One region of the Rhodococcus sp. NPDC056743 genome, then DNA from elsewhere that is predicted to be linked to it. Evidence: riboswitches for the same ligand, from Rfam matches in the RefSeq annotation. Region 1 holds a riboswitch; the other holds the start of a gene.

Region 1 (4,211 bases):
CCGATTTCGGGCCCGAAGTCACCGGGCGCCTCACTGCGGAGATGCTTGTACAACGGGTCCGCGTTGTCTCCGTTGACCTCGATCTTGGCGTACACCGGGAATGTGACGTTGTAGGTCGTGCTGCAGAACTCCTGAATCTCGGCGTCCTGCCCCGGTTCCTGATCTCCGAACTGGTTGCTCGGGAATCCGATGACCCGAAGACCACGGTCCTTGTTCTCGCGATACAGGGCGTCGAGGCCTTCGTACTGCGGCGTGAATCCACACTTGCTTGCCACGTTGACGATCAACAGAAGGTTGCCCTTGTACTGGCTCAGATCCTCGGTGGACCCGTCGGCAGCCTTGACGGCAAAGTTGTGGACGGTCATGAATTCTCCTGATTATCGAAGTGATTGTCTTGCTTACCAAGCTAGTTCATACTTCCCGGCGATCGTGATCGGGCGCACAAACCCTGGGCCGCGCCTAACTGTCGGTGTCGGTGGACCCGTCGTCGGCAAGCACGCGGTACAACGCCCGACGCGCTTCGATCAGAACATCGGCGGCGGCCTTGACCTGCTCCGGAGTACCAACTGCGGCAACCTGACCGGCAGCACCCATCAGTTGTCCGATCAGCTCACGCAGATCCTGTTCCGGGGCGCCGACGCTGTCACGAACCTCGTCCCACGGTGCGCCGAGGTCTTCCCGGTGCTGCTCGACGTACGCGACGCCTTCTTCGGTGAGCTTTGCTGTCTTGCGCCCGGCCACCTTGTCGATGATCACGAGGCCTTCGTCTTCGAGTTGAGACAGCGCCGGGTAGATGGAACCAGGACTCGGCTTCCATACTCCGCCACTGCGTTCGACGATCTGCTGAATCAGTTCGTAGCCGTGCATCGGTTCTTCGGCGATGAGGAGCAGAACAGCTGCACGAACGTCACCGCGGCGCCCCCGCCCGCCGCGTCCGCGACCACGACCGAAGTGCGCGCCGGGACCGAAGCCGGGGCCCTGTCCACCGTCAGGTCCGAACCGCCCCCGACGATGCCCGCGTCCACGCTCGCCCTCGGGAAAATGCCTGTCCATAGCTGCTGCCCTCCACCGATATCGCTGATAGTTCGACGATATATCGCATCGCTGGAGGGTGCAACGACGCGAGCCGTAATCAGCCCTGCGTCACGCGCAGCCCGTCCGCGAGCTTCTCCAGAGCGTCGATCTCACGGATCCCCGGGTCCATCTCCGCCCCGGACAACGTGACGTAGTGACGGTTGCGCACGGCAGACATCTGCGCGGTCACCGGATTCGATTCGAGGAAGACGATCTTCGTCTCCAACGAATCACCGTCTACCCGCCGACGGTGAAGATCACCGAGCACCAGAACATCCGGGTCACGGTCTGCAACCGCCTCCCAACTCACTTCCGGCCAATCATCGGAGAGGTCTGCAAATACGTTGACGGCACCCACCTGTTCAGCAAGAAGCCCTGGAGCCGAACAGCATCCGGCCATGTACGGAGCTTCGAGCCCGGAGAACCAGAAAGCCACTGTTCTTCCCGAACCGGCCACATCAGCCGCGGCCACCGAAAGGCGCGACTGTAGTTCGGCGATCAACTCTGCGCCACGATCCTGCACGTCGAAGATCGCCGCCAACTCACGAATCTCCCGGTACAGCGTGTCGATGCTCAGAGTCTCCGTACGCGAGACGTTCTCTCCCGCCACGACGGCGTCGGTACAGACAGACGGCGACTGATACGTGGGAATCCCCAGTTCGGCGAATCGCGACCGCTCTGCGACGACAGCGGACGTGAAAGTGTGGGCGCTCGCCGACGTCACGAGGTCGGGTTCGGTGTCGAGTACCACCTCGAGCGACGCGTCGTTGTCGGCGAGTCTCGGCACCAGGTCGTTCTGAGCTGCGAGAGGAGCGAGAACGGGATCGAACCACGTGGAGGTACCCACCATCCGGTTGCCGAGACCGAGCGAGAGCAATATTTCCGTCGAACCCTGATACAGCGACACAGCTCGTTGCGGCGCCGAATCGAATGTTACTGTCACCCCACAATTTTCGAGTATCAACGGGTAGCTGGTGGGGCCCGCTGCATCAGCGGCGACTGTTGTCGGGGTTGTGGCGTCCGGCGGCGAAGCGTTGGAGCAACCGGCGAGTAGTGCGGTGGTGCAGAGTAATCCGGTCGCGGCAGTGAGTGCGCGCGTCAGCGGTGCGGTGGGCACGGAAAGTCGTCCTTCGATCAGGGGCTCGGTCGCGGAGCCCGACATGCGGCAATCGGCATCACAGGATGCAGTTACGATCACCACTTCGATGTGGTGCCGGACGAGTATTCGGACTCGTGGGAAACCCCATCGCCGTTGCGCGTCAGTTCCGGATTCTCACCGGCATTCCCTCGTCAGACAGTGGTCAGTATAAGCAGCACCTGTCCGTGATCATGCAGCGCTCCAGGTCACCAAGAAATCCTCAGCCGATTCTGCGCGGGTCGATCTGAATACGCACCGGACCCGAAGATTTGCGGGCGCTCCGAGCCGCGCGAGCATGAGCCAGAGAGTCAGCCAGTGCCCGGCCGTCCTTGCGCGGCACCCGAATCAGCAGCCGCTCGGGAGCTACACCTGCCTCGTCCTCGCCCGAATACGGAAGCCTCTCCCCCGCAGGCAATTCCACGGGCCCGAGAAGAACTGCACTGGCAGGTAGATCAGCGGAGGCCACCAATTCGGCAATCGCGGCGCTACCACCGTCGATTGCCGCCAGATGCACCGCAGGCGGAAAGCCGACCTCGTCGCGTTCGTCGAACTGACTGCGGGCGTGACCGACCGGATCCCATCGCACCAAGGCCTGGACCGTCGGGATTCCCGAATCCGCGACGACAACGACCTCGCCGCCGTCAGAGAGTGGAATCACCAAGGCGGCAGCCGACATCCAGCGTCGCAGCGTCTCCTCTTCGGCGCGAAGGTCGGCGCGACCGAGCAATGCCCACCCGTCGAGTAACAACGCAGCACCGTAGCCCCCGGTCATCACCGGTTCTGCGCCGACGGTCGAGACCACCAGCGCGGGGCCTTGGGCAACTTCCTTGACCACATCGCCGCCACCGGACAGCACGACCTTCACCCCGGGGAACGCGCGACCGAGTTCCTCGGCTGTTCGGCCGGCCCCGACCACGACGGCACGAAGCGCTTTGGCTCCGCAGGCATGGCACCGGTAGGCCGCATCGGCGACGCCGCACCAGCGGCACTCGGGAATTCCGGCGCCGTCCGGCCCGGCGGCAGACGGCAACGCCAACGGCCCGTTGCAGCGACGGCACCGCGCCGGTGCCCGGCACTTCCCGCAAGCGAGCGTCGGAACGTAACCACGCCGCGGCACCTGAACCAGCACGCCACGGCCGTCGGCCAATGCGCGCCTGGCAGCGGCAAAAGCGATCGCCGGCAACCGCGCTGCCCGCGCGCCGGGGTCGCGGGCCAACGCATGATCACTGTCCGCCAGAGCAGTGATCTTGGGCGAGCAGTGCCGGACCACATCGCGAGCGGCAACCAAATCATGGGCCCACCCCGAATCGACGAGCACCTGAGACTCCGCAGTTCGGGAGAACCCGCCGATCACCACGGCGCACCCCGCCACATGCGCCCGCAACACCGCGGACTCGCGGGCATGCGGGTACGGCGAGCGCGGCTCGGACAAGTTGTCGTCGCCGTCGTCCCACACGACAACAAGTCCGGTGTCCGGAGTGGGAGCAAATACGGAACTTCGCGTTCCGACGACGATGCGAGCACTTCCGCGGAGCGCCGCAAGCCACCGCCGATAGCGCATGGCCGGGCCAAGTCCCGCTGAAAGCCCTACTACCGCTTCAGGTCCGGATACTTTCTCGCACGCGGCAAGGACTCGATCGAGATCACGCTGATCCGGAACAACGATGACCGCACTCTTGCCTGCCGACGCCACCGAGCCCGCAAGTTCGGCCAACCGCAGCGGCCAGTCTTCACCGGGCAATGCCTGCCACACCGCTCGCGGAGCGCGCAGTTCGCGGACGGCGGTGACAAACGCATCTCCGTAGTGATAGAGGTGCCATCCTCGTTCGTCCAGAGTGGGAGCGGCAATGTCACCGCTGGGTTCCCACGCCTCGCCCTCGACCTTGGCGTGACGCGGCGGGACGGCTAGCCGGAGCACGTCCGCCCGGGTGCCTGCGTAGCGCTCGGCAACGCGGTCGACCAACTGCGCTATTTCGTCAGTGAGGACTCGCTCGGCGGA
Region 2 (4,211 bases), on a different contig from region 1:
ATGACAAGGAAGTCGATTCTCCAGTGTCGAATCAGAACGCGGTAGAGACGAAGACGGATGTAGTGCTCGTGGGTGCGGGCATCATGAGTGCCACGCTTGGTGCGTTGTTGCGCCAGTTGCAGCCCGACTGGTCGATTTCGACCTTCGAGAGGCTCGACGCCGTCGCAGCCGAGAGCAGCGACCCGTGGAATAACGCGGGAACCGGTCACTCCGCGCTCTGTGAGCTCAATTACACCCCCGAGAACTCGGACGGCACGGTCGACATCAAGAAGGCCGTCAACGTCAACGAGCAGTTCCAGGTGTCCCGTCAGTTCTGGGCACACGCTGTCGAGCAGGGTGTGTTGACGCAGCCCAAGGAATTCATCAACCCCATCGCGCACGTGAGCTTCGTTCACGGCGAGGCCAACGCCAAGTACTTGCGTGCTCGCTACGACGCACTTGCCGGCCACCCGCTCTTCCGCGGCATGGAGTACATCGACGATCCGGCCGAGTTCACCAAGCGCCTGCCGCTGATGGCAAAGGGCCGCGACTTCTCGGATCCCATCGCCCTCAACTGGAGCCAGGACGGCACCGACGTCGACTTCGGAGCGCTCACCAAGCAGCTCGTCGGCTACATCGGCAAGACCGGCGGCAACATGTACTTCGGTCACGAGGTCACCAACCTCACCCAGAACTCCGACAAGACGTGGACCGTGAAGGTCACCAACCGTCGCACCGGTGAAAAGCGCGTCGTGCGTTCACGATTCGTCTTCGTCGGTGCCGGTGGTGGCGCTCTGCATCTGCTGCAGAAGTCGGGTATCAAGGAAGCCAAGGGCTTCGGCGGATTCCCCGTCAGCGGCGCGTTCCTGCGGTGCACCAACCCCGACCTGATCGACCAGCACAGCGCCAAGGTCTACGGCAAAGCCGCCGTCGGCGCTCCTCCCATGTCGGTTCCGCACCTCGACACGCGTGTCATCGGCAACAAGCCGGGCCTGCTGTTCGGACCGTACGCCGGCTGGTCACCGAAGTTCCTCAAGCAGGGTCGCGTCACGGACCTGCCCGGTTCGGTCAAGCCCAACAACATCCTCTCGATGCTCGGCGTCGGCGTCAGCGAACTCGGCCTGGTCAAGTACCTGGTCAGCGAGCTCACCAAGAGTGAAACCGGGCGTATCTGGGATTTGCGTGAATTTGCGCCCAAGGCCGAGACCAAAGACTGGGAGCTCATCACCGCAGGTCAGCGCGTCCAGGTGATTCGCCGGGCCAAGGGCAAGGGCGGCGTCCTCGAATTCGGTACCGCTGTCGTGGCTGCCGAGGACGGATCGATCGCCGGACTGCTCGGTGCCTCTCCCGGCGCGTCGACGGCTGTTCCCGCGATGCTCGACGTCCTCGAGCGCTGCTTCCCGACCGAATTCCAGGGCTGGAAGGGCAAGCTGCGCGAGATGGTTCCGTCCATCGGCGTCAAGCTCACCGACAACGAGGGACTTTTCAACCAGGTCTGGGATTGGTCCTCGAAGGTGCTCGAGCTCGATTCCGCGTCATCAACTGTTTCCCTTCCGGTCGCGGAAACCGCTGCAACTGTGTGATAGTCGCACCCATGACGGCAACAGCAGCATTGAAGCGTTCATGGGCACTCGACCTCGACAACAAGACTTTCTACGAGTTGTTGAAGCTTCGGGTAGAAGTATTTGTCGTCGAGCAGGCCTGCCCGTACCCCGAGTTGGACGGGCGGGACCTGCTGACGGAAACCCGCCATTTCTGGCTGGAGCAGGACGGCGAAGTGGTGTGCACACTCCGCCTCCTCGAAGAGCACGACGACGGCAAGAAGAGCTTCCGCATCGGTCGACTCTGCACGTCCCATGCAGCACGCGGACAGGGTCATACGACGCGATTGCTGCAAGCTGCACTGGCAGAAGTGGGCGAGGCGCCGTGCCGCATCAATGCCCAGACCTATCTGGTCGACATGTACAGCAAGCACGGATTCAAGGCTGACGGCGAAGAGTTTGTCGAGGACGGTATTCCGCACACCCCGATGCGCCGCGGTGGCGGCGAGCCGTTCGTGCTGGCCAGCTGAATCGTTCGATGCGCGACCCAGTCGGCTCACGCAATTGTGGGCCGACTAGGGTTTTTTCGATACCGAATGCTCGCGGGGAAGTCCTGTTCGATTCAGGTGCGGTCCCGCCACTGTAAAGATCTCTCGAGATCTCAGCCAGATTGCCGCGACATTCGGATGAAGCCAAGTTCTCGGCGAGGAAACCGAGAGGTGGAGGGATGTCGACGTGCGGGTAGAAGACGATCAGGCGGCGGTGGCGGGGTTCCCGTTCAGCGCGGTGGTGGGCCAGGACCAACTGCGGTTGGCGTTGTTCCTCTGCGCGGTACACCCCGGAATCGGTGGCGTGCTGGTTCGCGGCGAAAAGGGCACGGCAAAATCGACCGTCGTGCGCGCCTTGACGGCTTTGCTACCGGCCGTCGACGACGCCGGTGCGACACGTCCCGCCAGACTGGTCGAACTGCCCGTCGGGGCAACGGAAGACCGTGTCATCGGCTCGATCGACCTCGAAAAGGTATTGCGCGACGGTGAGCGCGCCTTCCAGCCCGGACTGCTGGCCGCAGCGCATCAGGGTGTTCTGTACGTCGACGAGGTGAACCTTCTCCACGATCATCTGGTGGACGTTCTTCTCGACGCAGCTGCGATGGGTCGAGTGCATGTCGAGCGGGACGGGATTTCGCACTCACATGCCGCGAAGTTCGTCCTCGTCGGAACGATGAATCCCGAAGAGGGAGAACTGCGTCCACAGCTTCTGGATCGTTTTGGTCTTGCGGTGGACGTGTCCGCATCTCGCGACGTGGATGTGCGGATGGAGGTAGTGCGCCGACGCCTCGACTACGAACGCGATCCGCAGGCGTTTGCCGACCGCTACGCCCCCGCCGATCAGGAATTGGCCGCCGAAATCCTTTCTGCGCGTACCCGACTGGATGACGTGGAGCTGAGCAACCGAGAACTGCGACGGATTGCGTCGTTGTGCGCGTCCTTCGACGTCGACGGTATGCGCGCCGATCTTGTTCTCGCCCGTACGGCTACCGCTCATGCTGCGTGGCGTGGTGGGACCGAGGTCACCGAGGAAGACGTACGAGTCGCGGCGGAATTGACTCTGCCACATCGCCGTCGACGCGATCCCTTCGACGAGCCGGGCCTCGATCAGCAGCAACTCGACGACGCGATGGACCGGGCCGACGAGGATGCTCGGGCCGGCGAGCCGGAACCGCCCGAGAATCCTGAGCCCGAATCAGGCAGCGGTGAACCCGAGGGCGGCGAACCCGAAGACGGGGGCCCGGATGACGGGGGCCCGGATGACGGGGGCCCGGATGATGAAGGGCCTCAGGATGATCCGGACGGTCCGGGTGGGGGAGTGCGCGCCACCGATCGGCCGTCCGCCCCGCCGAGCAGCCAGTTCAAGGCCAAACTTCTCGAAGTTCCCGGCGTCGGAGAAGGTGCGCCCGGCCGGCGGTCACGATCCACGTCGTCACGTGGACGCGTCGTGCGGTCGACCACCGATCGCGGGCACGGTCTGCACCTGACGAGCACAGTGTTTGCCGCTGCGGAATCGCAGGTTGCGCGTGGCCGCACGGCGGGCCGTCTGCGATTGGCGCCGGACGATCTGCGCGGCGCCATTCGTGAAGGGCGCGAAGGAAACTTGATCGTGTTCGTGGTGGACGCGTCGGGGTCCATGGCTGCGCGCGACCGACTGTCCGCGGTGACCGGCGCCGTGGTCTCGCTGCTCCGCGACGCCTATCAGCGCCGCGACAAGGTAGCCGTCATCACCGTCCGGGGCCGCGAAGCCGAACTGGTTCTGCCGCCGACGTCATCCGTGGACATCGCGGTTCGCCGGTTGCAATCCATGCGAACCGGTGGCAAATCGCCACTCGCAGAAGGGTTCTTGCGTGCCCGTGAGGTGATTCTGCGCGAACGGCTCCGGGATCCGCAGCGCCGCGCACTCATGGTTGCGTTGACCGACGGCCGTGCCACCGGCGGCAAGGACGCGCTGCACCGCGCGCGTGTCGCCGCGCACCTGCTTGCCGACGCATCGGTTGCCTCGATCGTGGTGGACTGCGAAACCGGGCTTGTCCGTTTGGGATTGGCCGCAGAATTGGCCCGAGAACTACGAGGCGGATGCGTCCGTCTTGCCGAATTGTCAGCGCAGCAGGTCGCGGGTGTCGTCCGCGCCGCAGCCTAA

What was found. Region 1 has a riboswitch for cobalamin ahead of ACFRFQ_RS08355 (ABC transporter substrate-binding protein). Riboswitches for the same ligand answer to the same signal wherever they lie in the genome.
Region 2: linked by a shared signal. The riboswitch ahead of ACFRFQ_RS20560 (magnesium chelatase subunit D family protein) and the one ahead of ACFRFQ_RS08355 (ABC transporter substrate-binding protein) in region 1 are both predicted to bind cobalamin.

Annotation. Positions count from the first base shown of each region.
Region 1 covers NZ_JBHTZI010000003.1:194,218-198,428, reverse strand. Annotated here, with positions in the region: gene ACFRFQ_RS08365 (glutathione peroxidase) at 1-365, opposite strand, end outside; gene ACFRFQ_RS08360 (PadR family transcriptional regulator) at 460-1,053, opposite strand; gene ACFRFQ_RS08355 (ABC transporter substrate-binding protein) at 1,133-2,191, opposite strand; cobalamin riboswitch at 2,273-2,410, opposite strand; gene ACFRFQ_RS08350 (primosomal protein N') at 2,433-4,211, opposite strand, start outside.
Region 2 covers NZ_JBHTZI010000008.1:392,377-396,587, reverse strand. Annotated here, with positions in the region: gene mqo (malate dehydrogenase (quinone)) at 24-1,562, shown strand; gene ACFRFQ_RS20565 (GNAT family N-acetyltransferase) at 1,574-2,050, shown strand; adenosylcobalamin (AdoCbl) riboswitch at 2,100-2,246, shown strand; gene ACFRFQ_RS20560 (magnesium chelatase subunit D family protein) at 2,283-4,211, shown strand.